2 linked regions of the Luteolibacter flavescens genome follow. The protein of the gene in region 1 interacts with the protein of each later gene in a pairwise test. Links are inferred from orthologs where the notes say so. Each region holds a gene or a part of one and is shown on either strand. Other genes may lie near its edges. The genes, in order: OKA04_RS23005 and OKA04_RS13135.

Region 1 (14,659 bases):
CCGATGCGCAGGACGATGCCGGTGATCTGCGGGAAGTCCGCGAGCATGCCCCCGACCAGCTCGCGATAGTAGCACTCCAGCTTCTCCCGATCCTCGCCGATGGCCGCCTCGACTCCGGGCGACACCGGCAGCACGTCCGAGGTGAGATAGAGATCCAGCCCCGCCCCGCGGACGATTTCGAAAAGCACCGCGAACTCCTCGCGCAGCACGGCGATACGCGCGGCGGTCTCCTCGTCATGCAGCGGGTGGGCGGCGAGGTGCGCCAGATCATCCAGCGTGACCGCCGTGAATCCCGCCGCGGCCACTTCGCGAGTGAAGGTCCGCAGGTCCTCCCGGATGCCCTTCCACTGCTCCTCGCGCTCCGGTCCGGACGTGGCGAGCCGGGTGAAGTGAATCTTCGACCAATTGATGCGGCGGCCCTCGCAGCCACGGAAGAACGGTCCGATCGCGTCGATAAGATAAATCCCCGGCAGCATGCTCAGTGCGACGCTGGCGTCACACAGATGCGGCGCAAAGACCCCGAATATGACAGGATCGTGACATTCGGCGGGAGAGAGCCACTTTTCCGTCTTTTGACATCCATTTGACCTGCGGCCGGCGCGGACCTGCGATGCTGGCGGAGTTATGAAGAAAACCATCTGCATCCTGATCACCGGACTCACCACCCTGTCCGGACTCCACGCCCAAGACCGCGCCGCCACCGATCCCTTCGTCCGGAATGGTGCGCAGGACAACCAAGCCGACGAAAATATCCCGCGGGTGATCTCGATCTGCGTCGAGAACTTCTCGCTGGACCTCAATGAGGCATCCGCACTCTACCAGCAGAAGATGGGCGACACCAAGCTCTACGCCGAACTCCGTGCTCGCGTGGCAAAGAACCAGGCAAAGCAGGAGACCTTCAGCGTGATCCGCGCGCGCACGGGGGAGAAGGCGTTGGTCGAGAGCCTATCGGAGCATATCTATCCCACGGAGTACGATCATGGCACCCCGGCGAATACCCCGGTGCCCGCTGCCGCTGCGGCCACGGCAAACGGAAACAAGCAGGCGTCCACACCGACAGCCACCCCAGCGACCATTTCCCCGGCCACCCCTCCCATCCTGCCGACCGCTTTCGAAACACGGAACACCGGCATCACCGTGGAGATCGAACCGACCCTCACTGCCGACGGTCGCGTGGTAGACCTACGGATCGCACCCGACTTCACCACCCTCGCGGAACGAGTGAAATGGGGCCAGGGCACCGCGGAGGCCGAGCTGCCCATCTTTGAGTCCCAGCGCATCACACTTGCCACCTCTCTCATCACCGGCCAACCGCAACTGCTGGGCACGCCGAGCCGCCCTCCGGTGTCAAAGGTGGATGCTGACTCCGCGAACCGCGTGTGGTTCTGTTTCGTTACCGCGGATGTCATCCCCGTCGTGAAGGAACCTTGATGAGAAGCCACTGGCTCACTCTCGGACCGATGCTTGCCGCCGCCGCTCTGGTGCTCTGGGGCGGCGAGCGGATGTCCCGACGCACGGTGGAGGACAGGATTCCCGCGGATCGCGACCGGGTGTTCGATTTCGCGGCGTCCTTCCGCGGCGAGCTTGACCGGCTGGATGACGTCTATGCGGGGCACTTGGCGGAGATCGCCAGCTCCACCGCCTCCGCCTGGCTGCCCGTGGATGCCAGCGAGCGACGCTGCGAGAATGTCATCGGCCTACGGTCCTGCTACGTCTTCGCCTCCTCGCAGCGGACTGCGTTTTTCAGCGGGAAGAAGCCAGCCGTGGGCGCCAGCAGCCGCATCCCGGAAGTCATCGCGGAGGGCGATGGCGGGCGGATCGTCCCACGCAGTGCGGTGGTGCTGCCCAAGGAAATCCTGGAAGGCGTCTCCACCACGAGCGGCTGGCTCCCCGGTCCGGAAGAGGGCCATCAGGTCCGGTGGATCCGCACGGAGCCGGCACGCGTGATTGCCTTCGTCATTGATGAGGATGAGCTGGCGGAGTGCCTGCAAAAGCACCTCGCCGCGTGGATGCCCGGCCCGATGGCTCCGCTGCGCGAAGCGGACGAGCGGGTGGCGATCCAGGGCCCCGGCGGGAAGGAGTGGCTGGCACGTGCCGATGCCTCGCACACGGGCCCCGCAGCGATGTCGTTGCCTCATCGCACCGGTCTCGGCGAGTGGCAGGTGCTGGCGTGGGACAAGCTGGAGACCGGCAGCACCCACGATGCCGCCACGCTGATCCTCGCGGGAGCGATCGCCTGCGGGCTGATCCTTGCCGGCATCTCGCTCCAGATCCAGCAGGGCCGGGCACTGCGGCTCGCGGAAGAGCGGGTGTCCTTCGTGAACCGCGTGTCGCACGAACTCGGCACGCCGCTGACGAACATCCTGCTCAATCTCGATCTCGCCGGGCGCTCGCTCGACACACGACCGGCCGAGGCCCAGCGGCGGCTCTCGCTGGTGCATGAGGAAGTCCGGCGGCTGGGACGGCTCGTCGCGAACGTGCTCACGTTTTCCCGCAGCGAGCGGAAGACCCTGGAACTCGCGCCCACCGCCTGCATCCCGGACCAAGTGGTGGAAGACATGCTCGCACAATTCCAACCGTCGCTGGATCGCCGGAAGATCCGCGTGGAATGGCAGCGCGGCGCGGGCAATAGCACGCTGCTGGATGCGGACGCGCTCGCCCAGATCACCGGCAACCTGATTTCCAATGTCGAGAAATACGCCGGCTCCGGCGGTTGGCTCGGGCTGGCGACCTCAATGGAAGGGGACCGGCTGGTGCTGCGCGTGAGTGACCGCGGACCGGGCATCCCGGCGCGCTTTCGGGGCAGGATCTTCGAGCCTTTCGAGAGGATCCACGGCGGCGTCAGTGAGGGCGCCAGCGGGACAGGGCTGGGCCTCGCCATCGCGCGCGACCTCGCCCGGCGGATGGGCGGGGACTTGCTACTATGCCCATCGGAGACGGGCACCGTCTTCGAGCTGGACCTGCCCGCACCGCCCCACCTCGCCATCATCTCCCACACTGAAGTCGCATGACCATCCTGCTCGCCGAAGACGATCCGCTGACGCTCGATGCGCTCGCCGCGTGCATCGAGGACGAGGGCTTCCGCACGATCTCCGCGTCGGATGGGAAGGAGGCGCTGGAGCTGTGGGCGCGGCACCGGCCCCAACTGCTGTGCCTGGACATCATGATGCCCGGCGTGGATGGCTTCGAAGTCTGCCGCCGCGTGCGTGCGACCGACCCCGCGGTGCCCATCCTCTTCCTCTCCGCGAAGAACGAGGAGGCGGACGTGGTGGTGGGCCTTGGTCTCGGTGCGGACGATTTCATCCGCAAGCCCTTCACCCGTGCCGAGGTCATCGCACGCATCCGCGCGGCACTGCGAAGGGTGGCTCCTGCGAATGGCACCAGCTTCACGATGAAGGATCTCACCGTGAGGCCGGATGCGCTGAGTGCGGAGCGGAATGGCAAGGTCATCGAGCTGACCCGCCGCGAGGTCTCGATGCTGGAGCTGCTGCACCGCCACGCGGGCAAGCCGGTGAGCCGCGATGCCTTCCTCGATGCCTGCTGGGGCCTCGACTACTTCCCCGACTCCCGGACGCTCGACCAGCACGTGCTGATGCTGCGGAAGAAGATCGAGGCTGATCCGGCAAGGCCCGAGATCATCGAGACCGTGCGCGGGACGGGGTATCGGTTTTCGTAGCGGGGCCGGATTTCCGTAAGGGAGTCGCGTTCACGTAGCGGAGCTACATCCCCGTAGCGGAGCCGACTGCGTCGCTCCGGCTGGGTGCGGACCGCATGAACAGTCAAAGTGGCGATCCACCTTCAACCCCCGCCCCGCCGGAAGGACGCAGTCCTTTCGCTACCTTTGGCTACGCTTCCGCAGCGGAGCTACATCCTCGTAGCGGAGCCGACTTCGTCGCTCCGGCTGGGGGCGGACCGCATGAACGATCCAAGCGGCGATTCTCCTTCATTCCCCGCCCCGCCGGAAGGACGCAGTCCTTCCGCTACCTCTGGCTACGCTTCCGTAGCGGAGCTACATCCTCGTAGTGGAGCCGACTGCGTCGCTCCGGCTGGGTGCGGACCGCATGAACGATCCAAGCGGCGATTCTCCTTCAGCCCCCGCACAGCCGGAAGGACGCAGTCCTTCCGCTACCTTTGGCTACGTTTCCGTAGCGGAGCTACATCTTCGTAGCGGAGCCGACTGCGTCGCTCCGGCTGGGTGCGGACCGCATGATCGATCCGAGTGGCGATCCACCTTCAGCCCCCGCACAGCCGGAAGGACGCAGTCCTTCCGCTACGGGAGAGTTCGCGCTAGCGACGGTGCGCCTCACTGCTCGGCATTTGCCCGCGCCTCGGCCTTCGAGCCCTTCTCTTCCAAGATCTCGCCGAGCATGCGCTGGATGCCGGCCTCCGCCATCTCGCTGCGCGGGTAAAGCGCGCGGGCCTTGAGATACCAGGAAAGCGAAGCTCCAACCTGCTTGTCGCGGCGCTCTTCGAATTCACGTGCCTTGCTAAGCGCGCGGGTGAAGTCGGCCACGTCCGGAGCCAGCTTTTCCAAGGCGAGGCCGAGATTCGGATCGTCCGGGAAATCCTTGCGGAGGGAAGCGAGCTGCTCCCATGCCGCGTAGTCCTGGCTCATCTTGCTGAATTCCGCGGCCTTTTCGAGCGCACCCTCGATGCGGGTCAGATTCGTGATGATCTGCTTGAAGGCATCCTCGCGCGCGGCATCGCCCGCGATGGCCGGGGCCAGCTCATACTGGCGGCGGAAGATCTCGCGGTAGTTCCGCTCGCTGAGAAGGCGGTCGAAATCATTCTTCGCGACCGCCATGCCACCGCCGGCTTCGACGAGCTTGTCGAATTCGGCGAGCTTCGGATTCTGCGGCCACACTTCCATGGCGTTCTTGATCTCCTGCGCGGCCTTCTCGTTGTCGCCCTTGGAGGCGGCGAGCTTCGCGGCATCGATGTGCATGCTGCTCACCCGCGTGTAAGTCGCGATCGCGGCTTCCGGCTTGGTGGCGTCAAAGTCACCGGCCATCTCCTTCAGCTTCTTCGTCAGGTTGCTGGCGGTGGTGTAATCCTTCGCATCGAGAGCGGCGATGAGCTTGTAGGACTCGCGGACGAATTCCAGCACCTGGCGCTTTTGCTCGCGCGGCAGGACCCGGATGGACGGCATGAATTCACCCACCGCATAGGCCTCGCTCAGGCGCTTCGCGGCGCTCTGGTATTCCTTCTTTTCCACGAGGAAGGTGAAGGCGTCCACGCCTTGGTTCACGTCGCGGATCGCCTCGCTGGCAAGCGAATCGAGCGCCGCCACGGTCGGGCTGGCACCGAGGCTCTCGGTGAAGAGCTTGTTCACCTCGGACTTCTGGTCGATGTGCAGGCGGTTGTCCCCGTCCTGGAAAATCTGGTGGTAGAAGCGCGCGGACATCACCACGTGCTCGAAGCGGCGCTGCACGAAGAACTGCAGCATGAGCGCCTGGTACTGGACCTTCGCCTGCGTGATCTGGAGTTCGTTCTTGGCGGTATTCGCCTTCTTCATCGCCTCGATCTCGGCGATGCGCTTCACGGAATCCACATACTGGAGCGAGACGACGCCGCGGCCCGGATTCTCCGCAGGAGCCTTCGCCCGGCCGGGTGCCCGGTTGTTGCCACCGCCGCCACCCTGGCCGGTCGCCTTGGTCTCGTTGAGCGAGGGATCGTGCTCGTGGCGGGCCTTCCAGTCGGCATCCTTGATGAGGCGCTGCTTCTCCTCCTCGATCGCGCTCGTCAGCGCGCGCGTTCCCGAGATGTCCTTCTTCGCGAGCACCGCGGCATAGATCGCCTGGGTCAGCGAGTCGCAGAGCTTGGCGTCGCCGGGGAAAGATGAAGCACGCGGGAGCAGCTTCACCGCGCCCGGGAAGTCCGGCCCGCCCTTGTGATGCGGCGAGACGAGCTCGAGGATCTGGTCGATGGTCTCGCGATAGGCCTGGGCGTCCTCGGACTGGTCCTCGGGCTCGTTCAAGTAGCGCTCGAAACGCGCGGCGAGGGCCCTGTTGTCCGTCGCAGCCCAGGTGTGCCCGTTCCACGAGACGGTCTCCGCGGAGGGATCGAAAAATGGAAGCTCGCTGCCAAAGGGCGAGCCGCCCGGCTTCGCCTGCTCCGGCTGCCGCTGGACGACGGTGTCGTTCGTCTGCGTCGCCGGGGGATTCGTCACGCGCTCGCGGGCGTCCGGGTGCAGGACCTGGCCGGGCGCGATGGCGACGGTGGCGAGCAGGGCGAATGGGATGAAAGTTTTCATGAGGAACGGGACGGGACGCTCAGAGAGGATTGATGCCGGTGGCGACCGCGATGCCGGCTTCGCGGATGCGGACCTTGATGCGGTAGCGCTGGGAGCGCTCGATATTGGACTTGGCCAGATTGGCCGGGATCTCGACGCCGAGGAACTGGTCGCCCGAATTCGTGTCCACCTTCAGGCTCACGACCTGGTTCGGATTGTCGCCGAGGAAGAATTTGTCATCCACCGTGCCCTCCACGACGTACTCGTTGTCGCGCAGGGATACGCCATCCATCACATCGGACATGTTGATGGTGGCCATGTTGGCATAGGTGTCCTTTTGCTTCCCGAGGAAGAACTTGCCACCGAAGAAGGCGATGGCCACGAGAGCGGCGATCCCGATCAGAAGACCGGGCTTGATTCCAGAACTGGCGCGTCGAGCCATGGGACTACAGTGGTGGGTTTCGGCTTAAAGTTCAGTCTCTAAACGTTTCCCGTGGACTCAAGTTTCCACGATTTTCGGGGTGATTCACGCCTTTTCCCCACATTTGCCCGGTATTTCCATCAATCCCACTGGTGGCGGCGTGTGCCGACCCATGCAGCGATGAGACCGGCGGCGATGTGGAACCCGAGCGTGTAGAGGCAGGCCTCACGGGTGGAAAGCGAGGTATCCACCACGGTCTTCACCGCCTCCAGCACCTTTGGCTCCAGCGCCCCGATGCTGCCCGACCACGCCCAGTAGGCGGAGATGAAGGGCCGCGTGAAACCCTCGACGGAATCCGGCAACGCAAGCACCGCCCCCGAGAGAGGAAGCTGGAAACCAACGAGATAGATGGAAAGCAGCGACGCCTGCTCGGCGGTGCGCATCAGCGCGGAGATGCCGAGACAGATGGCCGTCATCCCGCCATTCACTAGCAGGAGGAAGATGATATGGCTCTCGAAGCCCCCTGCCCCGCCGCGGAATGGCGCGAACAAATTGACGAAAACCGCCATCCACAGCGATTGCGCGAGGACGAGACACGCGAGGAAGGCGATCTTGCTGGCCAGATAGGCGGTCGGTCGCAGCCCCCCGAATTTCTCCTTCTCGAAGATGGACCGCTCTCCGGCGATCTCCCGGGCGGAGTTGTTCGAAGCCATCAGTGCGAGCAGGATGACCTGGAACATGACGATCCCGGAAACGGCCGAGCCGACGCGCACCTGATCCTGCCTCACGACCTGCTGCTCCTGGAAATCCTGCATCACGTTCCCCAGGCGGGTCTCGGAAAGATTCGCGATCTGGCCGAGGGCGTTGTCCTTGAAGAGGGTGACCAGCACCGGGAAGCAGAGCAGGATGGCGAGCTGGAGAAAGACCTGTCCGCGATCCCGGAAAAAGATCCGCCAGCGGCGGGACAGCAGCGTGGTGAATTGCGCGAAGAAGCCGGGCGTGCGGATCTTCTCCGACTCGGGCTTCTCTTTCGCCGCTTGCTCCTTCTCGTCCGTCACCTCCTGGGTCGGGACCGGCTCGGGATCGGCAGGCAGGTGCAGGCCGCCGGAATCGACGAGCTTCGTGCGATTCCGGTCGAGCTTCGTATAGTAAGGCCCGCGGTGCTTCATCCACGAGCTCTGCCAGCGATCGGAGGTCTGGCTGGCGAGCTTGGGGTAGACTTCCTCGGTATCGTGCACCGAGAAGTAGTGGTTCATCTGGTCCGGCGGGCCGTGGTAGGCCACCCGGCCCTCGTGCAGGACGAGGATGGAATCGTAGAGTTCCAGGTGAGCCAGCGAGTGGGTCACGGACAGGACGATGCGGCCCTCGCGGCGGGAGAGGTCGTGGAGCAGGCGCACGATTTCCCGCTCTGAGCGGGGGTCGAGGCCGCTGGTCACCTCGTCGCAGAGGAGCAGCTTCGGATCCGACACCAGCTCCATGGCGAGGCCTAGGCGACGCTTCTGGCCGCCAGAAAGCACCTTCACGTGGCGGTCGGCGATGGTGGTGAGCCCGGTTTCTTCCAGCACCCGGTCGATGCGCTGGTCCAGCTCCTCCATGTCCCGCGTCTTCACGCGCAGGCGGGTGGCGGCCTCCACCGACTCGTCCACGGTGAGCGGATCGTAGGCGACGGAGAACTGCGGCACGTAGCCGATCTCCGAGGGGTCGAGGTCGCCCTCCTCGGAAAGATTCCGCCCGTCCCAGTAGAGCGCTCCGGCCGACTCCGGATTCAGGCCGGCGATGGTTTTCAGCAGGGTCGTCTTGCCGCAGCCCGAGGGGCCGACGATCGCCATGAAATGCCCGCGCGGGATCTGGATATTGACCTTATCGACGAGGTTCACGTCCTCGCCGTCCTTCTTGATGGTGAAACAAACGTCCTTGAGCTCGAGCACGGGCAAACGGGTGAATTGGATAGCTACGGAAGAAAGCGGCCGTTTTTCGCAAGGGCGAGAAAGAAAGGGCGGTCAGTCTCCGGACGCCCCACCGATCTCCACCAACGCCTCGCCAACCTCAATCAACTCCCGGGCGGTGGAAAAGTGTCTCCCGAGAAGCTCTTTCAATGCTGCTTTGGAGGTTTGCCGGGGACGAGCACTGTATCGAGAACGGGGCCGTCTCACTCCAGCGGAACGATCCGAATCTTCCCGGCGGGCTGCTTCATGCTGTCGGAGATCGTGGTGCCGACCGCTTTCGGTGCTTCCGCCGGGGTCTGGTCGAGGGCGTTTTTCAGCGCGCCCTCCACGAGCTGGCCGCAGTGGATCTTCATCGGAGGCAGCGGACCGAGGTCGCCGGTCAGCTCGTTTGCGGAGAGTTCGCGGGCTTCCTCGGCGGTCTTGCCCTTGAGCAATTCGGTGGCCATCGAGGCGACGGCGATGGCGGTCTGGCAGCCGAAGGACTGGAAGGAGGCCCGGTCGATCACCTTTTTGCCGTCCTTTTCGGTGAACTTCAGCCACATCCGCAGCATGTCCCCACAATCGGGCGAGCCGACGGTGCCGACGGCATCCGCATCGGCGAGTTCGCCTTGGTTCTTCGGCGAGGACAGGGCTTCGCGGACTTTTTCTTCGAAATCGCTCACGCCGCGACGATGCGGCAGGCGGGCGAGGATTCAAGCGCGGGAAAATAGGAACCACCAAGCTTGCAAAGACCCGCCGCACCGGAAAATCTAACGCCGCCCCCAACAAAATCCTCCCGTCGCCCGGATAACGAGGCATGCACTTTCTAGGAATCGAAATCGGCCACGCCGCCACCCGCGTGGTGGCACTGGATCTCGAAGCCGCCACGGTCGCGGCCGAAGCCACCGCCGCCCACGCGTGGGTCGAGGGGCTTCCCGACGGCTACCGCGAGCAGGATCCGGCGTCGTGGATCTCCGCAGCGGACCACGCGATGCGGCAGGTGCTGGAGACGCTGGGGGACGCCCGCGGCGGGGTCGCGGGCATCGGCATCACCGCGCCGACCGGCGGAATGGTGGTGCTGGATGAGAACAACCGCATCGTCCGCCCCGCGAAGCTGGGGATTGACCGCTCGGCCCAGCGGCAGGCGGAAGAGATCGCCCGCGCCTTCGGCGGGGCACCCGGACTGATCGAGCTCTGCGGGAATCCGGTGGATGCCGGTTCGTTGGCCGCGCAGTGCCTGTGGCTGAAGCAGCATGAGCCCTACCACTTCCAGCGCGCCGCGCGTCTGATGACGCCGCAGGACTTCATCGGCTACTGGCTGACGGGTGAATCCGGCATCGAGGCAGGTTCCGCGGCCACGACCGGTCTCTTCAATGTCCCGCAGCGGAAGTGGAGCGGCGAGCTGATGGAATTCATCGACAGCCGCGTCTTCGACATGCTGCCGCCGGGCATCTCCCCGCTGCAGCCGCGCGGGCAACTCCGCCCCGGCCTGTGCCGCTCGTGGGGCCTGCCGGATGGCGTGATCGTGGCCCCGGGCTCGGGTGCCGCCGCGCTGGCCGCCCTCGCCGTGGGTGCCGCGGGGAATGGCTCGGTGGTCGCGGACCTCTACGCCGATGGCTCGCTGTGCGCGATTTCCGACCGCCCCGCCGTGGACTTCCAGGGCGAGGCCTCCATCCTCTGCGATGCCTCCGGCCGCTGGATCACGCGCATGGGCATGGCCAATGCCGTGTCCGCACTGGAACTCGTGCGGCGCCACTACGGCTGGTCCAACGCGGAATACGAAAAGGCGCTGACAAGCACGGAAGCCGGGGCAAACGGTCTGCTCTTCCTGCCCTACCTGCGCGGCGAGATCACGCCGCGCCTGCCGGATGCCACCGGCGTGCTCCACGGGGTGACGCTGGACAATTTCACGCCGGGAAATCTGGCACGCGCCTCGGCGGAAGGCCTCGCGCTGGGCTTCGGCTACGGCTTCAGCCGCCTGCGCGACCTCGGCTTCGAGCCCTCGGGCGTGCGCGTCAGCCGCGATGCGGGCCCGGCCTTCCACCAACTCCTGGCCGATGTCTTCGGCGTGCCGGTCGCCTCGGTCGCGGTCTCCGGCGGCTCCCTGCTGGGTGCAGCCATGCAGGCGGCGGTGGTGTATTTCCGGCTGAATGGCGAGTCGCTGGGCTTTGACGAGATCGCCGGCTACATCGTCACCATGGACGATGCGACGCGCCGCGATCCCGATCCGCAGCGCCACGAATTCTACCAGGACCTGCTGGCCCGCCAGCAGTACCTCGTCGAGACGCTCCACGCGGGAGGTTTCCTGTAATGGCTGGCAAGGGCTCGGAAATCCGCGAGAGCGGGAAGGCCACCGCGCTCGGCACCTTCGCGGGGCGGCTGATGCAGGCGTGGAGCGCCACCCTGCGCTTCGAAATCATCGACCGCTGCGGCCTCACCCGGCCCGGTGGCATCCCCGGCCCGGTGATCTACTGCCTGTGGCACAACCGCATCTTCACCATGCCCGCCGCATGGAAGAAGTCCTGCGGAAAGCACCGCCAAGCCGTGGTGCTGACCAGTGCCAGCCATGATGGTGCGGCGCTCGCGCGGGCGGTAGGCGTCTTCGGCATCGGCTCGGTGCGTGGCTCATCCTCCCGCCGGGGCGTGGCCGCGCTCGTCGGCATGCGGAAGGCACTGCGGGAAGACACCGACGTGTGCGTGACGCCGGACGGACCGCGCGGCCCGAAGCACATCGTCCAGCCCGGCATCATCAAGCTGGCGGAGTCCACCGGCGTGCCGATCGTGCCGATCCACGTGACGTATTCCTCCTGCCGCGAGCTGAAAACCTGGGACCGCTTTGCCATCCCGGCCCCCGGCAGCCGGGTGCGCGTCATTTTCGACGAGGTGCTTGCCGTGCCCGGAGGGCTCTCCGAAGATGACTTCGAAACGTGGCGCCGCCGACTGGAGGAGATCATGCTCCGCGGTGCCAACCCAACTTCCGACCACCTACGATGAGTTCCGTAATTGATGGCAAGTCCGTGGCAGCCGCCGTGCTCGAAGAATGCCGCAGCGAAGTCGCTGAGCTGAAAGCCAAGGGCATCACGCCCGGCCTGGCCGTCGTGCTGGTGGGCGATGACCCGGCGTCGCACGTCTATGTCGGCTCGAAGGTCCGCACCTGCGGCGACCTTGGCATCTACTCGCGGAAGATCGTGCTGCCCGCCGAGACCTCGCAGGAGGAACTGCTGGCCGTGGTGAAGGAACTGAATGCCGATGCTGCCATCCACGGCATCCTGGTGCAGAGCCCGCCGCCGAAGCACATCGACGAGGAAGCGATCATCCGCGCGCTCGACCCGCGCAAGGACGTGGACGGCTTCCACCCGGAAAACGTCGCCAAGCTCGCGCTGGAGGACAAGACCGGCTTCGTCCCCTGCACGCCCGCCGGCAGCATGCGCCTGCTCGCCGCCGCCGGGGTGAAGACCGCCGGTGCCGAAGCCGTGGTCATCGGCCGCAGCATGATCGTCGGCAAGCCGATGGCGCTGCTCCTGATGGCGAAGGGCTCGGACGCCACCGTCACGGTCGCACACTCGCGCAGCAAGGATCTCGCCGCCATCTGCCGCCGCGCCGACATCATCGTCGCCGCCGTCGGCCGCCCGGAAATGGTGAAGGCCGACTGGGTGAAGGAAGGTGCCGTGGTCATCGACGTGGGCATCAACCGCATCGAGGACGCCTCGAAGAAGAGCGGCTACCGCCTCGTCGGCGACGTGGCCTATGACGAGGTCGCGCCGAAGTGCTCCGCCATCACCCCGGTCCCCGGAGGCGTCGGCCCGATGACCATCGCGATGCTGATGAAAAACACGCTGCAAGCGGCGCGTCAGCTCGGCTGAGAAACGAAAAGAAAAGAGCGTGGACACGGCGTCCACGCTCCTCGGTTCAAAGGGCTGTCGATGTTTCGCGGCCTTACTTCCCTCCGGCCACCAGCGGGCTCGGGGTGACGGCATCGCCGGGGCGCAGCATCGCATTCGGGCTGACGATCACCTGGCTGTCCGGCTTCAGCGCCGCGGAGGTCACTTCCATCTGCGGGCCGAGATTGCGGCCGGGCAGCACATCCACGAGCTTCATCTTCCCGTCCTCGACGATGGAGACGAACGACTTGCCATCGCGGAGGATGAGCGTGTTGTTCGGCAGCAGGTAGGTGCCGGGCGCGGGCTTCAGCTTGAAGGCGACGGTGCCGGTGAGGCCCGCGGGCAGGGTGAGGTCCGGATTCTCCAGCAGCAACTCCACGCGCATGGTGCCGGTGGCGGTGTCGAAGAGATTGCTGGAGCGGCTGACCTTCGCCGGAAATTCGCGTCCGGGAAGCTCGGCGAACTTCACCGTCGCCTCCGTCTCGGCGGAAAGGCGCAGCGCGACATCCGGCGTGGCACCCACGGCGAAGCGGAGCTGGTTCAGCCGCACGATGTGGAACATCCACTCGCTGGTGGTGGCGGAGTCGCCGCGCACGAAGTCACCACGGTCGATGCGGCGTGCGGAGACGGTCGCTTGGAAAGGAGCCTTCACGACGGCGAACTTCTGGAGCTCTTCCAGACGACCCACCTCAGCCCTCGCGGCGCGCACGGCGGCCTCCAGCTCGGCGGCGGATGCCTCGCGCTGCTCGGCCTCTTCCTTCGAGACGGCCTGCGCATTCAGCAGGCCGGTGGTGCGGTTCGAGGTGCTGCGGGCGATCTCGGCACGGGCGACGGCCTGATCGACGGACGCCTTCGCGGCTTCCAGCTCCTGCTCGATGTCCGGGATATCGATCACCGCGAGCGTGTCGCCCGCCTTGACGCGGTCGCCGATATCGACCGGCCGCTCCTTCACCGTGCCGGTGGCGCGGGAGAAGATGCGGGCCTGCTCGACCGGCTCGGTGCGACCCGGCAGGTCAAAGGTGCGGGCCTCGGTTGCGGCGGACGGGGCCACGGTGCGCACCGTGGCCGGCTCCTGCGCGAGGGCAGACACCGCGGAGGCGACGAGGAGAAAGGGAAGCGTGCGGGCAATCATGACGGCTCGGGAATGACGGTGGATGGGAGAGCTTCCTCGCTCTCTTCTTTCTTCGGGTGGAATCTGGCGCGGACGAAGGCAAAGGCAATCGGCACGACGAAGAGCGAGGCCATGGTGCCAAAAAGCAGGCCGCCGATCACGGCGCGGCCGAGAGGAGCATTCTGCTCGCCGCCCTCGGCATGACCGAGTGCCATGGGGATGACGCCCAGGATCATCGCCAGCGCGGTCATCATCACCGGGCGGAGGCGGGTGGTGGCAGCCTCGATGGCGGCATCCAGCGCGGTCTCGCCCTGGTCGAAGCGGTCACGGGCAAAGCTGCTGACGAGCACGCTATTCGCCGTGGAAACGCCCACGACCATGATGATGCCCATCAGCGCGGGCACGCTGAGCGGGGTGCCGGTGACCCACAGGCCGAAGAGCGCACCGGACACGGCGACCGGCAGGCCGCTGATCGCCACGAAGGGCAGCGTCCACGATTGGAAATTCACCACCATCACGAGGAAGACGAGGACCGCGGCGAGGCCGAGGCCGCCGATGAGCTCGGAGTAGGCGGACTTCATGAGGGCGGCCTGGCCGGTCAGCTCGATCTTGTTGCCGGGCTTCTGCTGCTTGCGCAGTTCCGCAAGCATGTTCTCGAGCTCGATGGTCAGGCTCCCGAGATCCCGGCCCGCGGCATTTGCCACCACCGTGTAGGTCGGCTGCAGGGTGGTTCGCGAGACACTCGCGGGGGCGCGCTTTTCCACCACGGTGGCGAAGGCGCGGAGCGGCACCGGAGAGCCCGTGCCCGCCGATCCCCGGATCGGAAGGTTGAGGAGTTGCTCCACGCTGACGAGATTCGATGGCGGTGCGATCACCTGCACGTCATACGAGGCGCCGGTCGCGGGGTCGGACCAGTAGTTCGGCGCGATGGAGCCACCGCTGCCGAGCGCGGCAAGCATGGCATTCGCCGCATCCTGCTGGGTGATGCCGAAGGTGGCGGCACGCGCGCGGTCCACGCGGATCGCATAGCCCGGCTGGTCCAGCACCTCGCGCAGGGTCACGTCCACCGCGCCGTGCACCTTTGAGAAG
Region 2 (14,505 bases), on another replicon or contig:
TAGTCGAGCACGCGGCGTCGTCCGTCGATGTTCCGCTCGATGCGATCGACGCGCCCGACGATGGTAGCGCCCTCGATCTCCAGCTCGAATTTCTTCTCGATCTCCTCGATCCTCCATCCGCGGTTCCACTCCTCCGCCTGGATGCGGGAAAACCACGAGAGCCGCTGCCGCAGCGATTCGCGCTGGATGCGCACGGCCAGAGGCACCTTCGCCCCGAAGCGCTCCGCGATCACGCGGTCCAGTTCATCGTGGACCCACTTCTCGATCTTCCCGGCTTCCGCGAAATCCTTTGCCTGCTCGTCCACCGCCCAGTGCTCCACGACGATGTGGGCCACGTTGCCGAAGTCGCGCTGGTTCCACTCGACCCGCTCGGGCTCCGGCTCGCTCATGCCGGCCACGTATTTAAGATAAAAGCGGAACGGGCACGCGAGGTAGTCGGCGAAGGTCGTGACGCTGATCCGCAGCTCCTTCTCCACCGCCGGCGGCTGCCACTTCCATGCCTCATCCAGCGTCCATGCGAGCGAGGAATCAGGAGGCTCCACTTCCCTGAAAACCTGCTTCACTCGCACGGGAAGCTCCTTCTCATCCGCGGCGAGCAGGAGCCGGGAGGGCAGCAGCACGCCGCCGTCAGCCCCCGTCTTCGTCAGCAGCAGATCGACTCGGCCCTCTGCCCGACGAGCCTCGGTCATCGCCATCAGCAGGTAGGCATCGCGTGCGTGGCGGCCGGCATCGTGCGAGAGGCCCAGGTGCTTCCGCGTGCCTTCCGGCAGCCAGGCATCCGTGCTCGCGCGCCCCGGGATCTGGCCCTCATTCATCCCGCAGATGACCAGGTGCTGCCCGGGCGCATGGAAAAGCTCCAGCCAGCCCTGGACATCCAGCACCCGGTCTTCCGGTGCTGGCGTTGGAACGTCGGGCAGGGACGCGCAGAGCAGGTCGATCCAGAATCCCGCATCGCGGCGGATCTCGTTGGCGAGGGGAGCGGTGGCATGGGACCACTCGAGGATGGGATCGCTCTGCCGCCCTTCCGGGTCCACGCGGTCCAGCAGGCGGCGGAGGCCTGCATGCACCCCGTCGCGGAGGAAGATCGACCGGTACCGCATCAGGGACTCGAGGGTATCGATGGCGAGCTGGATCGACTCCAGATTCCGCGGGTTCAGGGCCGCGATGCGCTGCAGGTCGTCCCGGTCGCGGGCGAGCCATTGGTCGCGGGCAGCGGACAGGGCCATCACCCGCTGGGCGCGCTTGCCACCGGTGAGCGCACTGGTTTCGGCGAAGCCCAGGAGATCGACCGCCGAGCCTGCGTCGGGCCGGGAAACGAACTGCCGCCATGCAGCCAGCCACGCTTTCAAGGGAGCGGGCCGCAGATTCGAAGGATCATGCAGGACCCAGCCGCCACGTCCGAAGGAGCGCACCAGCTCGCCCGCGGTCGCCTCGTCGGCGGAGCCGAGCGCCAGATCATGGGACGGCGTGCCCGCCGCGGCCACGACTTGCATCGCCTCGGCTGCCTGCTGGCGCGGGTCGGCGGTGAGAGTGACGCTGCCGGGCTGCGGCCATGCGAGCAGTGTATCGGTCCAGTCCGGACCAGGCCTGCCGTAGTCATCGAAATCCGACGACATTTCCTCGGGCGCACCGATGAGCACGACTGCCTCCGCGAAATGCCGGACTGCGGCAGCGGGAAAGTCCGGCACGCCCGCGAGCACGATGCGCCGCTCCGGCTCGACCCGGGTGCCACGCGCCAGCATGCGGCTGCGGCTCTCATATCCCCAGCGGGCCAACTGCTGCTCCACCTTGTATTCCAGCGCGGACAGCGCTTCCCAGCGCTCGCCCTCCACGGTCTTCCCCATGCGGTGCGAGGCCTCGGAAATCGTGAGCGCATTTTCCTGCAGGCTCGCACGGATCCCCGCGAGCGCCTTGCCCAGCCCCATCGCCCAGCCCGGCGGCTCCCCCTCGCCCGGCGGCAGGGGGAAGGCCGCGGCGTAGGGCGTCCAATCGCGGACGGACTCCATCACCTCGATCCACGCCATCTGCTCTACGGACTCCGGCGCGGCGTGCTCCGTGCGGAGGAAGTGACCGGGCGTCACCACCTTTGGCGCGAGCAATCCACCCGCCGCCTCGGCCAGCGACTCGCGCAGCAAGCGCCCCGCCTGCGCGGTGGGCACCACGACGAGCATCGCCGGAAGCTCGTCGCGCCTGGACAAAAGCCACTCTGTCAGCAATCCAAGCAGGGGCCTGTGCCAGCCCAAAAAGACGCGCTCCGGCATGGACCGATTTCATGCCCGGAAGTCACCCGCCGGACAGCAAAAACTCGGACCGCAGACACGTCCCCGGAGGCTTACCAGAGCAGGTTCCTCAACCAGGACAGCTTGTAGGCCTTCGTCTTCAGCGGGAGGAAAAGATATTCATCCTTACCCGCCACTTTAAGACAAACCACCGGCCTGTTTCCGGTATCCTTTACTTTCACCAGAAATGTTTTACCCGGTTTCAGACGGTCCACGTATCCCGCGACTTTTCCATCCTGATACACCACCACCCGCTGTGCGGAGCCGGTGTCATTCTTGAATGCCAGATTGGCAGCGGGAGCCACAACCGACAGAGAAACAAAGGCCAAGAGGATGCAGAGTGCTTTCATCGTTTTCTCAGACGCAGGCGACCTTATCCGCATTCAATCGGGATTCAACCCACCGAAAGGCCCGGTCATCCCAAAGAGGGCTGACATCACGAAACGGTTCTGATAACGCACGCGGGATTGTTTTCATTCACACTCATGAAAACCCCATACCATATCCCCGCCCTCGCCTTATTGCTATTAACCTCAGCGCAAGCGGGGGAAGCGAGTTACTCGCATTTCCGCTTCACTCCGGTCGGCCTGCGTGGCGGCGACAACGCCGACAGCGTGCAGCTTGCGGAATTCGAATTCCGCTTCCTCGGCCAGGCGCTCGACATGACGACCGCCACCGTGACCAACCCTGACGGTGACAATCCGGGCAACGAAGGCGTCGATAACGTCAAGGACGGCGACCTCGGCTCCAAGTGGCTCGACTTCAACAAAGGCGCGCTGGTCTTCGAGTTCCCGGAAGTGGTGACCATCGACCAGTACCGCCTCGGCACCGCAGGCGATGCCGAGGACCGCGACCCCGTGACGTGGACACTGGAGGGCAGCAACGACGGCGACACCTGGACCCTCATCGACGAGCGCACGAACTACCCCGTGCCGTACCATCGGGAGACCTACTCCGCAAATATCCACGTGCCGCCCTTCACGAATCTGGAGCTGTATTTCTTCCGCGCCGCCGATGCGGTGCTGATCAACGGAGCCTCGACGAATCTCTCCTGGGAGGTGCTCAATGCGACCACCCTCACCATCGACCCCACGCCCGGAGCGGTCGCGGGATCGGGCAGCTTCAACGTGACCCCTGCGGCGAACTCGGACACGACCTACACGCTGACGGCCGTGCAGGGAGAGGAGGAGGCCACCCAGAGCGTGACCATCCGCACCGTGGCAGGCGGGTCCGCATCCGCACGCTACGTGCGCTTCACGCCGGTGAAGCTGCGCGACACCTCGACCGCGAACAGCATCCAGATCTGCGACTTCGATTTCTTCCTCGGCACCACCCGGCTGACGGTCGCGTCCGCCACGGCCATCGACCCCGATCCCTCGGAATGGGAAGGCCCGGAGAACCTGCTCGACAACGACCCAAGCACGAAGTGGCTCGACTACTCGAAGAACGGCCTCGTCTTCGACTTCGGCGCGGCGACCACCTTCGACGGCTATCGCTTCACCACGGGCAATGACTACACGGATCGCGACCCGGTCCGCTGGACGCTGGAGGGCAGTCCCGACGGCAATACCTGGACCTTGATCGAGAACATGACGGCATACGACTTCCCGACACCGATCAACCGGAAGCAGCCGCTCCAGACCATCCCGCTGCCGGGCACATCGCTCCAGCCGCTGATGCCGCTGGCCATCACGGCGAGCGCCTTCGACTTCGTGAACAGCCGGGTGAGCCTGACCTTCCGCTCGCGTGAGAATGACAACTACCGCGTCACGTCCTCCGCGGAACTCACCGACTGGAGCACGCAGATGCTCGGAGGGATCAGCGGTGCGGATGGTGCCGACACCACCACCGTGGAGTTCAATTTCATCGCTGAGGACAAGCTCTTCTTCCGCGTGGAGGAAGAGTGAATCTCACCACTCCGCCGCGGTGCGGATGGGCGGCTTGCAGACCTGATTCTCACAAACGATCACGTCCCCATCCCCGGCGGAGCGTGTCCACACGGCACGCGGGAGCCATGCCCGGCGCATGGCTTCCGCGAGCGCCGGCTCGGGTGTGCCGCGCACCTCGATCTTCGTGACGCCACGCTGGTGCAGGTCCAGCGCGCCGAGCAGCACCGGCACGGCAAAGGGCTGCGTCTGCGCGACGCGCGAACCGGCACGAAGGATGGCCTCGGCGCGCTTTTCGAAAGCGGGCTCATCCAACAGGACAGCCAGCTTCAGCAGGTTCTCCGCCGCGACGTGGTTCGCGGACGGCTCCGCTCCATCGTAGTCCTCGCGGATGACCAGCAGGGGCTCGCCGTGCAACTCCGCGCGGATCACATAGCCCGCCTGGCTTTCCTCCCAGTGGTCGCGGTCGAGCGCATCCTGAAGCTCCGCCGCCCAGTCGAGCCAGGCGCGATCCCCATCCGCCCCGTGCAACTCGATGAGCCCGGAAATGAGGAATGCGTGGTCGGCGGCGAAGCCCGGCGCATCGCCACGCTTGCCACGGAAGCTCCGCCATAGCTTCGCACCATCCCATAGCTCGCGGCGGATGAAGCCGGCTGCCTTTGCCGCGGCATCGATGAGGTCGGCGCGGTCCAACACGCGACCGCCGCGCGCGAGGGCAGCGATCATCAGGCCATTCCACGCGGTGATCAGCTTGTCATCGCGATGCGGCAGCGGGCGCAGTCTCCGCACCTCCAGCAGCACCTTGGCCGTCTGCCCGAGCAGCAGGCGGATCTCTTCCGCAGGCAGGTCGAATTGCTCCGCCAAGGCATCGATGCCCGTCGCCTGATAGAGCGTGTTGCGGCCTTCGAGCTCGCCATGCGGATCGCTCTCGGGACGCGCATTTCCATTCTCCTCGATGCCGTAGGCTGCGCAAAAGATCGCCGCGCTCCGCGCATCGAGCAGGCGATAGATCTCAGCGGCCTCCCAGGTCCAATACGCGCCTTCCTTCTTCTCCGCATCCTCCGCGGAAACGAGGCTGTCGGCATCTTCCGCCGCATGGAAGGCACCGGTCGGGTCGAGCAGATCGGTCAGCACGTAGCGGAAGATGTCCTCGGCCACCTCGCGGTCGCAATCCTCGCCCGTGGCCTGCCACGACTCCAGATACACCAGCGCGAGCTGAGCCTGATCGTAGAGCATCTTTTCATAGTGCGGCACGTGCCAGTAGCGGTCCACCGAGTAGCGGTGGAAGCCACCGGCAAGCTGGTCATTCATCCCGCCCGCGGCCATTGCACGCAGCGAGCGCGAAGTCATCTGCAGCGCGGCCTCGCCTTCGTCGCCGCCGAATCTCTCGGCGAGCTGGAGCAGCAGGCGCGGCACCACGGGCCGCGGGAACTTCGGTGCATTGCCCCAGCCGCCGAGCGCCGGATCGAACATCGATTCGCAGCGGTCGAGGAAGTCGCCGAAGACCTTGTCCGGCGGCAAGCCATTGAGCACGGAATCCGCCGCCGATTGCTCGCGCAGGTGCGCCATCACTTTCGCGGCGCTCTCTTCCATGCGCGTGCGGTCGTCCTGCCACAGCCGCCCGATCTCCGCGCAGAGACGAGGGAAGCCCGCGCGGCCGTAGCGGTCCTCCGGGGGAAAGTAGGTGCCGCCCACCACCGGCCGCCCCGCCGGCGTCAGCCACACGCTCATCGGCCAGCCGCCTTGTCCGGTCGTCGCCTGGACGAAGGCCATGTAGGTCGCGTCGATGTCCGGGCGTTCCTCGCGGTCCACCTTCACGCAGATGAAGTTCGCATTCATCACGCCCGCGATCGCCTCGTTCTCGAAGCTCTCGCGCTCCATCACGTGGCACCAGTGGCAGGTCGAGTAGCCGATGGAGAGGAAGACCAGCTTGTCCTCCGACTTGGCGCGCGCGAAGGCATCCTCGCACCACGGCACCCAGTCCACGGGATTGTGCGCGTGCTGGAGCAGGTAGGGCGAGGTCTCGTGCGCGAGGGCATTCGGCATGCCGGGAGCAAACCACGAAATGGCCGGATGGCACGGAAGAACGTCACGGGGAATACACCATCACCGGCCCCGTGCTGCCGCCTTGGACGCGCCGCAGTTTTTCCACCGCCCTCTTCACCGACTCCGCCGCGGCCATCGCCTCTTCCATCGTGGTCAGGCAGGAGAAGCCGAAGCGCAGGCTGCTCTTCGCCTTCGCGTCGGAGAAGCCCATCGCCTTCTGGACATGCGATGGCTGCTGCTTGCCCGTCATGCAGGCGGAGCCCGCCGAGCACGCGACGCCGAGGTCATCCAGCAGGATCAGGAGGCCCGCCGCCTCGCAGCCGGTGAAGGATAGATGGCTGGTGCCCGGCAGGCGGTGGAGGAGTTCGCCATTCACCGAAACCCCGCTCACCTCGCCGACGACCTTTGCCTCGAAGGCATTCCTCAGCGACGCGGGAGTCTCCTTCTTCGAAAGCCTCTCCATGGCGAGTTCCGCCGCCTTGCCCAGACCTACGATGCCCGCAGTATTTTCCGTGCCGCTGCGGCGATCCTTTTCCTGGCCGCCTCCGCGGAGCAGCGGCTCGAAGCGGGCACCGCTGCGGATGTAGAGCGCGCCCACGCCCTTCGGCCCGTGGAACTTGTGCGCGGAGAGCGAGAGGTAGTCCACCGGCACCTCGCGGACATCCACGGGGATCTTGCCGACGGTCTGGATGGCATCCGTGTGGAAGGCGAGGCCGCGCTCCCGGGCCATCGCGCATGCTTCCTCCACCGGCTGGATCACGCCGGTCTCGTTGTTCGCCCACATGATGGACGCGAATCCCCCGCCCTCCTTCGCGGTATCGCACGCCGCCTCGAAATCCTCCATCAAAAGCCGGCCGCCACCATCGACTCCCACCCGCGTGAGTGCGTATCCCACGTCGGCGAAGGTCTCGCAGGGCTTCAGCACCGCGCTGTGCTCGATGGCGCTGGTGATCACGCGGCCGGACTTCCTGCCGATGAGCCGGGCCAACCACTTGAGCGCGGCATTCGTGCTCTCGGTGCCGCCGCCGGTGAAGACGATCTCGTCCGGCTGCGCGCCGATCAGAGCCGCGACTTTCCCGCGTGCCTCCTCGATCGCCTTGCGTGCCTCCTTCGCCCCTTGGTAGCTGGCATTCGGGTTATGAAAGCCCTCCTTCAGCCACGGCAGCATCGCGTCGAGCACTTCCGGCAGGAGCGGCGTGGTGGCATTGGCATCGAGGTAGATCACGGGCCGATGCTAGCCGCCGGACCCGGCTCCTGCAACGGCCTCGTCACCCGTGGAAGATATTCCCGGGAACATCACCCGCTGCCAAAATAACCCCGCGAGAGAACCATCGCTTGGCCGACAGGCAAAAGCGGTTAGATTCGGCCGATGCCCCACCAGGAACTCTTCGCCGCCGTCCTCGCTGGGGCCCTTCTCATCTTCCACATCGTCGGCTTCCTGCTCGTCATCCACGCGCTCATGCACGTGCGGACCTCGCAGGGGACCATCGCGTGGATCGTCTCGCTGCTGGCCGCACCGTGGCTCGCCGTTCCGATGTATTACTTCACGGGGAAGTCCCGTTTTTCCGGCTACGTGAGGGCCCGCCGCGGCGAGGATGCCGCGCTGCGGAAAGTGGCCGATGACATGCACCGGCGGCTGCGCCACTACGAGATCAAGCCCGACGATGCCTTCGGTCGAGCGGCGGAATTCCTCGGCGGCCTGCCCTTCACACGGGGCAATGAATTGACCCTGCTGATCGACGGCGAGGAGACCTTCGAGGCAATGTTCGAGGCCATCGCGTCCGCCGAGAAATACCTGCTCGTGAACTTCTTCATCGTGAAGAACGACCGCGTCGGACAGCGCTTCCAGCAGGCACTCATCGACCGGGCAAAGGCGGGAGTGAAAGTCTATTTCCTCTACGACGAAATCGGGTCGAACAAGCTCTCCCGCTCCTACCTGAAGGAGATGGAGGCCGCCGGGATCTTCCACGCATCCTTTGGCAGCAACCGTCACTGGGTGTCGCGCGTGCAGCTCAATTTCCGCAATCACCGCAAGATCGTGGTGGTGGACGGCAAGGAGGCCTTCATCGGCGGCATCAATGTCGGTGACGAGTACCTCGGCCGCGACCAGCGCTTCGGCGCGTGGCGCGATACCCATCTGAAGCTGAAAGGGCCCTCGGTGCAGGCCATCCAGCTCGTCTTCCTGGAAGACTGGAACTGGGCCGCGGACGAGGTGCCGGACCTGGATTGGTCCGGCCAGGCCGAGAGCGCCGACCAGATGGCCGCGGTGATCCCCACCGGCCCCGCCGATCCGGTGGACTCGTGGCAGCTCGTGGTGGCGGAGATGGCGAATACCGCGCGCGAGCGGCTGTGGATCGCCTCGCCCTACTTCGTCCCGGACGATGGCGTGATGACCGCCCTGCAGACCGCCGCCATCCGGGGGGTAGACGTGCGCATCCTGATCCCGGAGAAACCGGATCACCTGCTGGTGTGGCTATCCGCCTTCACCTACTTCGAGCCGGCCATCGCCTGCGGCATCAAGCTCTTCCGCTACACGCGCGGCTTCCTCCACCAGAAGGTGGTGCTGAGCGACCAGCTCGCGTGCGTGGGCACGGCGAATCTCGACAACCGCTCCTTCCGCCTGAACTTCGAGATTTCCGCGCTCTCGCCCGACCCCGCCTTTGCCGACGAGGTGGCGCACATGCTTGAGCTGGACTTCTCCCAATCCCGCGAGGTGAAGGTGGAGGAATTCACCGAGAGATCCTTCGGCTTCCGCCTCGCCTGCCGCGCCGCTCGGCTGATGGCACCGGTGCAGTGAGGGCGATCAAGCCGCTCACCATTCGATGCCGACGCCTTCCTCGGGAATGAGGATCTTCTCGCTGATGCCGAGGCGGTCGGCCTCCATCAGCAGACGCTCGACGGGTTCGCCGAGCGGTTCATTGCCGAGCGGGAAAGTGCCGTAGTGCATCGGGATCATGACCTTCGCGCCGATCTCGGCGAAGGCGCGCACGGCCTCCTCCGGATTCAGGTGCACGTCGCGTCCGCTCGGCGCGTCGTAGGCACCGATGGGCATCAGCGCGACGTCGATATTCGGCAGACGGCGACCGATCTCGGCAAAGCCGTCGAACCACGCGCTGTCGCCGCAGTGGAACACGCTCTTGCCACCGGACTCGATGAGGTAGCCGCCGTAGTCGCGATGGATGTCGTGCAGGTAACGTGCACCCCAGTGGTGGCTAGGCGTGTGGATCACATTCAGGCTGTTAAACTCGAAATGGTCCCACACCTTCACCTCATGCACGGCGGGGAAGCCGAGGCGTTTCACCAGGCTGCCGCTGCCGCGCGGGACAATGATGCCGCCGCGGGATTTCAGCGCCTTCAGGCTTGGCTTGTGAAGATGGTCGAAGTGCGCATGGCTCACGGCCACCAGGTCCAGCTCAGGGATCGACTTCAGCGGCAGGCCGGGCTCGCGCAGGCGCTTCACGAAGCCATGCCAGCGCGCCCAGTTCGGGTCGATCATCACCGAGTGATCGGCGAATTGCAGGAGGAAGGAGGCATGCCCGACCCACGTCACCCGCACACTGCCGTTTTCGGGGACGGTCAGCACGGGGTCCTGCGCCAGGCCCCCGCGCTTCGAAAACATGCCGGGCACGATGCGATGCCGGAAGAACTTGTAATTCCGCCCCGGCCAGCCCTTCTGCGGCAGCAGGCCGGAGTAGTGGGCGGTCACTTGACCGGTCTTCGGATGTTCGTTCCTCGGCATCAGGGTTACACGTTAGCCCTGCTACGCGTTCACGCGACCGGTTCTTCGTAGGCCTGCGAAATTCTCGCCGCCCACGATCTGGCACGCTCGCCGTAGCTGCTGCCATCGTCAGCATAAAGGATGCCGCGGGACACATTGATCACGTCCGGCGCGGTGCGGGCGGCCGCGGCCAGCGCGGCGAGGTCGCCACCCTGTGCTCCCAGGCCGGGCACGAGCAGCGGCGCGTCCGGGATCTTGGCCAGCACCCCGGCGGCATTCGTCAGGCCGACCACGTAGCCGACGTCGGTGGGCAGGCCTTTCGCACGCTCACCCAGTGCAGTTACCAACTCGAAGACCGAGCGGCCGTCCGCCAGCGTCTGCTGCTGGAAATCCGCCGACCCGGCATTCGACGTCACCGCCAGCAGGTAGATCCCCTTCCCTTCCCAGGCGAGGAAGGGCTCGATGGAGTCATAGCCGAGGAAAGGATTCAGCGTCACGGCATCCACCTTCCAGTGGGCGAAGTAACTATGGGCATAGTACTTCTGCGTCTCGCCGATGTCGCTGCGCTTCGCGTCCAGGATCACCGGCACCTCGGACGGCATGTCGCCGAGCATTTTTTCCAGGATCTCGATGCCTCGCAGGCCCATCGCCTCGAAGTAGGCCATGTTCGGCTTGAAGGCCGCGGCGTGCTGCCAGGTTTCATCGACGACCCGCTTGAGGAAATCCGGGACCGCCTCGATGCCGCCCTCACCGGGCCGGGGGTCGAGGCCCACACAAAGGCGGGAGCCGGTCGCCGCAATCCTCGCCTGCAAACGTTCGCGGTAGCGCATGGCGCGGTTGTAGCACCGCGGAGCGAACCCGCAACACCCGACCCGCGGCATCCTTGCCTTATCCCCTCGTGCAGATCGGGATCGTATAGCCCGACGCCGGGTAGTCCGCCACCGGCAGACCAGCGGCACGCGCAAGCCGTTCCACCGCCGCCTCCGCGGACCCATCCCGGAGCGCTGACCCGGAGAAACAGGTGATTTTCATGAATCGTCCATCCTTGCGGGTGAGCACCAGATAGACCGGATCGCCGGGTTGCGGGTCGCGAATTCCTCGCAGGGTCACCGCCCGGAAATCACCCAGAGGAAACTCCCTCCGAAACAAAGGAATGACGCCAAAGACACGCCACCGCCGCACCAGCCTCAATCCATCGGCATCGACCTCCGCCACCGCATTGACCGTTCCGAGTGCAGGAATCACCAGCGCCCACAGGGCAAGCTGTCGCTCCATATCTCCCGGCGTCAGCCACCAGCCAGCGATGCAGAGGACGGCAAACGCCGCGAGAAAGACCTGTCGGCGCTTCTGAACGGGATGCCATGGGAACGCTTCCATCGCGCTTTCATAATGGCGGTCGCGCTTCGGATTTCAATCCCGAAACGACGCCTGATTTCAGCCCCACGGTGCCTTCTTCGAAGAGAAGCGGTGCGGGGCATCGTGGACCGCCACCCCGATGATCACCGGTAACAGCAGGAAGGCGTAGCGCCCCCTGCGGCCAGGATGCCAGGAGAAGTCCCGTGTGGCCATGGCTCAGCCCGGCAGCTTCATTTTCGTCCCGCCGAAGACGTGGCCGCTGGTCTTCCGGCCGAGCCACCAGACGAGGCCGATGGCCAGCCAGTAGCCGCCGAATTCCACGAACTTCATCGTGTAGTCCATCGGCGTGCCGTCCGGATTCCCGTGGCAACCGCAGGCGATATTCAGCCCCTTGCTCCACGCATGGCCGACGCCGATGGCGAAGGTGGCCACCAGTCCGGCGAGCACCACCAGAGCGCCGCGCTTCCACAGGCCGAGGATGAGGCAGGCACCGACCACCATCTCCACCCAGGGGATGGTGTAGGCGAGCACCGCGTCCCACGGCGGGTAGAGCATCTTGTAATTCCCCACCGCGCGGGTGAATTCATCAAGCCCGGTGCCAAAGACCTTTTGCCACCCGCTGTAGGCGAAAAACACACCCAGCGCGACCCGCAGGACGAGCGCGACCCATGGGCCGATTTCATTGGTTTTCCGGGATGGCACGGCGGGGCCTTTTAATGAATCCACCCCCTGAGCCAAGCTCGAAAGCACGCAATCCACCGCGGCGGAGCGACCCGTCAGGGCTTGAAGACGAAGCACAGGTAGGTCGTCGCGGCCAATTCCTCCACGCGCATGCGGCGCGGCTTGTCGCGGCCGGTCCAGCTTTCCAGGAAGAGCACTTCTTTCCGCTCGGGATTGTAGCCGACCACCACGGAGGCGTGCAGCGGGGCGGAGTCGCCCGGCCAGGAGGCGCGCTCGGCGGCGTCCGCGGGATTCGGGAGCGTCGCCGACTCATCGCGCGCGACCTGCCTCATGAAGCGGGTATGGAGCTGGTTCCGCTCGTGCGAAAAACGCCGCCACACGATGACCGGCATGCCTTGGGAAATCGCCCGCGCCACGGCGGAGGGGTCGAGCTTCGTGGTGCGATCCAGCCCCAGCCCGGCCTCGGAAGCCACCGAGTGATAGACTTTCACCAGATTCGCCCCGTCCGCGCGGCCCGTATTCTGGAAGCCCGCGGCGACGGCCAGCCAGTCCTCGTCGAGGTGCAGGCCGAAGTGCCGGGCGGCCATCGCGAGGCTATTCAGCCCGCAATACGGGCGATACCCCTGAGGGATGGGCTGCAGGTCGGGCAGGCGCACCGTGCCATCCGCATCGCGCGCCACGCTGGCGGCGAGCTTCGCGAGCTGCTCGCGCTCGGGCAGGGCGGCGACGGCCGGGTCCAGCCATTGGTCGGACTCCTTCGCGGCGATGCTCACGCGCAGCAGGCGGTTGTTTGCGGCCAGCAGGCGGACGTGTTTGCCGTTCTTTTGCCACTCTTCCACGGGGGTCTTCAGCCCGCGGGTGCGGCCGATCTTCGCCTCATCCGGCTTGGTGCCGCCGCAGGCCGCGGAAATCGCGGTGCGCAGGTCGGTATGGGCTTCGAGGTAGATTTTCGAGAATTCGGCCTGCTTCTCGGCCAGCCGGGATGCCACCTCCTTGCGCGTCTCCCGGCGGCTCAGGCCCTCCGGCAGCTCCTCGTCGAAGTAGCCGAAATACGAGCCCGCATCGACAAAGGTCGCCTCCAGCGACTCCAGCTTGCCCTCGCGCTTCACGGAGCGGAGCAGGATCACCTCGCGGCCGAAGAGCTTTGGCCGGGCGCGCAGGTGGGAGATGGTCGCGGTCGCGATCTGCCCCTCGCCATTCCACTCGCCCGGCAGCTTCCCGGAGCCATCCCACAGCGCAGTGGCGAATAGCTGCTCGGTCAGGTCCTGCCCGTTCAGCGGGCTCTCCGCCGCCGCGATGGGGCCGAGGATGGAATTTGGCACCGCGGACGAGGTCTCCAGGGAGACACCCGCCAGCAGCAGCGACGCGAGGAACCGCTTCATCCCCCACCGATAGCCGGAAACCGCCGCATTCCAAGCCGGGAAACGCGCGCTCACTTTTCCGAAGCGGGCCGGAATTCGAATTCCAGATCGCTCACGACTTCCTGCTCCCCCGGGCCCACCCACTTCGTGATCCGCTCCGTCTTCTGCGAGTCCCGGCCCCAGTCCTTGTAAATCGCGATGCGATAGGTGGTGCCATTCTCGGACAGCACCCTCACCTGGTATCTGCCCGGCACGGCCCGGCGGATCGCGAACTCGGCGATACCGGGACCCGAGGTCAAACGTCCGCCGATCGGGCTCGGCGCCCACGTGCTCTCCAGCTTCCCGCCCGGGTGCAGCACCTGCAGTTCGGGCACGATCCCGGGGAACTCGGACTGGACGACGATGCGCAGGTCACAGGTCAGATTCCCCTCGAACTCCGGTATCCCTCCGTCATCGAGTCGATTGAGGTCGGTCAGCGCGATGACCGATCCACTCAACAAATTGTTCACTCCCACCACCCCTCCGAAACAGTTGGCGGCCTCACGCTCGCTGGCGGCTGTCTCAGCAAGGGCATACCCCACCGGCAGGGAGCGCTCCATCTCCGGCAGCTCTCGCAACAGGCGGGCGGCAGCCTCAGGCTGGCCGAACTCCATCAGCCAGAACGCCGCCGCCCGACCGCGGTCGCGCTCGGACAAGGTCGAGATCACCCGCAGCGCCAGTGCCTCATGCCCCGCGGCAAACAACCGGCGCGCCGCCTCGCTGTAAAACATGGGGACGCGTTGCTTCCCGTCCTTCGCTTCCAGGTAGGCCCGATACGGGTCGGCCCCTGCCTTGAGCTTTTCCTCGAATGCCGCGAGGTCCGCCATGCCCCCGTCGGACGGATGGGCCGGCATCATCACGACGGGCGAGCCTCCGGAAGAATTGCCAGCGCCGAAGGGATCACCCGATCCACTCCCCAGGGTGCTCAAACTTTCCCCAGCCAAGTCACCCGGCTCCTCCACCACAGGATCATCCGCTGCCGGATCGTGCGCCGGGGCGTCGAAAAAGGGGTCATCAGAGCCGCCGTAGGCATACGGATCGCCCTCCACCACCACCATGTCGCCGGGTCGCAGCTCGATGTCCTCGAAGCGCTTGCTGTAGGTATTGTAAACGGTCTTCCCGCTGTTCCGGTAGAGGGC

The links.
Region 2: the proteins of OKA04_RS23005 (region 1) and OKA04_RS13135 interact in binary tests that used the Escherichia coli proteins (3 or more experiments, as listed by UniProt). The link is inferred for Luteolibacter flavescens from one-to-one orthologs.

What each region holds. Positions count from the first base shown.
Region 1 is NZ_JAPDDS010000020.1:23,432-38,090, forward strand. What follows is about bases 7,533-10,475. They hold OKA04_RS23005 (iron-sulfur cluster assembly scaffold protein), read right to left. Parts: upstream 9,262-10,475; coding sequence 8,803-9,261; downstream 7,533-8,802. Other genes in these bases: OKA04_RS23000 (ATP-binding cassette domain-containing protein), read right to left, coding at 7,533-8,581; OKA04_RS23010 (FGGY family carbohydrate kinase), read left to right, coding at 9,396-10,475. Also shown: OKA04_RS22970 (hypothetical protein), read right to left, coding at 1-476; OKA04_RS22975 (hypothetical protein), read left to right, coding at 625-1,431; OKA04_RS22980 (sensor histidine kinase), read left to right, coding at 1,431-3,011; OKA04_RS22985 (response regulator transcription factor), read left to right, coding at 3,008-3,676; OKA04_RS22990 (hypothetical protein), read right to left, coding at 4,304-6,253; OKA04_RS22995 (hypothetical protein), read right to left, coding at 6,273-6,674; more of OKA04_RS23000, read right to left, coding at 6,794-7,532; more of OKA04_RS23010, read left to right, coding at 10,476-10,889; OKA04_RS23015 (lysophospholipid acyltransferase family protein), read left to right, coding at 10,889-11,572; bifunctional methylenetetrahydrofolate dehydrogenase/methenyltetrahydrofolate cyclohydrolase FolD, read left to right, coding at 11,569-12,441; OKA04_RS23025 (efflux RND transporter periplasmic adaptor subunit), read right to left, coding at 12,515-13,591; OKA04_RS23030 (efflux RND transporter permease subunit), read right to left, coding at 13,588-14,659. UniProt on the Escherichia coli protein: A scaffold on which IscS assembles Fe-S clusters. Exists as 2 interconverting forms, a structured (S) and disordered (D) form. The D-state is the preferred substrate for IscS.
Region 2 is NZ_JAPDDS010000006.1:287,672-302,176, reverse strand. The notes cover bases 5,346-8,134. They hold OKA04_RS13135 (cysteine desulfurase family protein), read right to left. Parts: upstream 7,437-8,134; coding sequence 6,255-7,436; downstream 5,346-6,254. Other genes in these bases: cls (cardiolipin synthase), read left to right, coding at 7,581-8,134; OKA04_RS13140 (thioredoxin domain-containing protein), read right to left, coding at 5,346-6,211. Outside these bases: OKA04_RS13155 (PD-(D/E)XK nuclease family protein), read right to left, coding at 1-2,171; OKA04_RS13150 (hypothetical protein), read right to left, coding at 2,333-2,629; OKA04_RS13145 (discoidin domain-containing protein), read left to right, coding at 2,765-4,186; more of OKA04_RS13140, read right to left, coding at 4,190-5,345; more of cls, read left to right, coding at 8,135-9,008; OKA04_RS13125 (MBL fold metallo-hydrolase), read right to left, coding at 9,024-9,950; pyrF (orotidine-5'-phosphate decarboxylase), read right to left, coding at 9,980-10,759; OKA04_RS13115 (hypothetical protein), read right to left, coding at 10,818-11,306; OKA04_RS13110 (DoxX family protein), read right to left, coding at 11,502-11,987; OKA04_RS13105 (C39 family peptidase), read right to left, coding at 12,062-13,348; OKA04_RS13100 (VIT domain-containing protein), read right to left, coding at 13,399-14,505. UniProt on the Escherichia coli protein: Master enzyme that delivers sulfur to a number of partners involved in Fe-S cluster assembly, tRNA modification or cofactor biosynthesis. Catalyzes the removal of elemental sulfur from cysteine to produce alanine.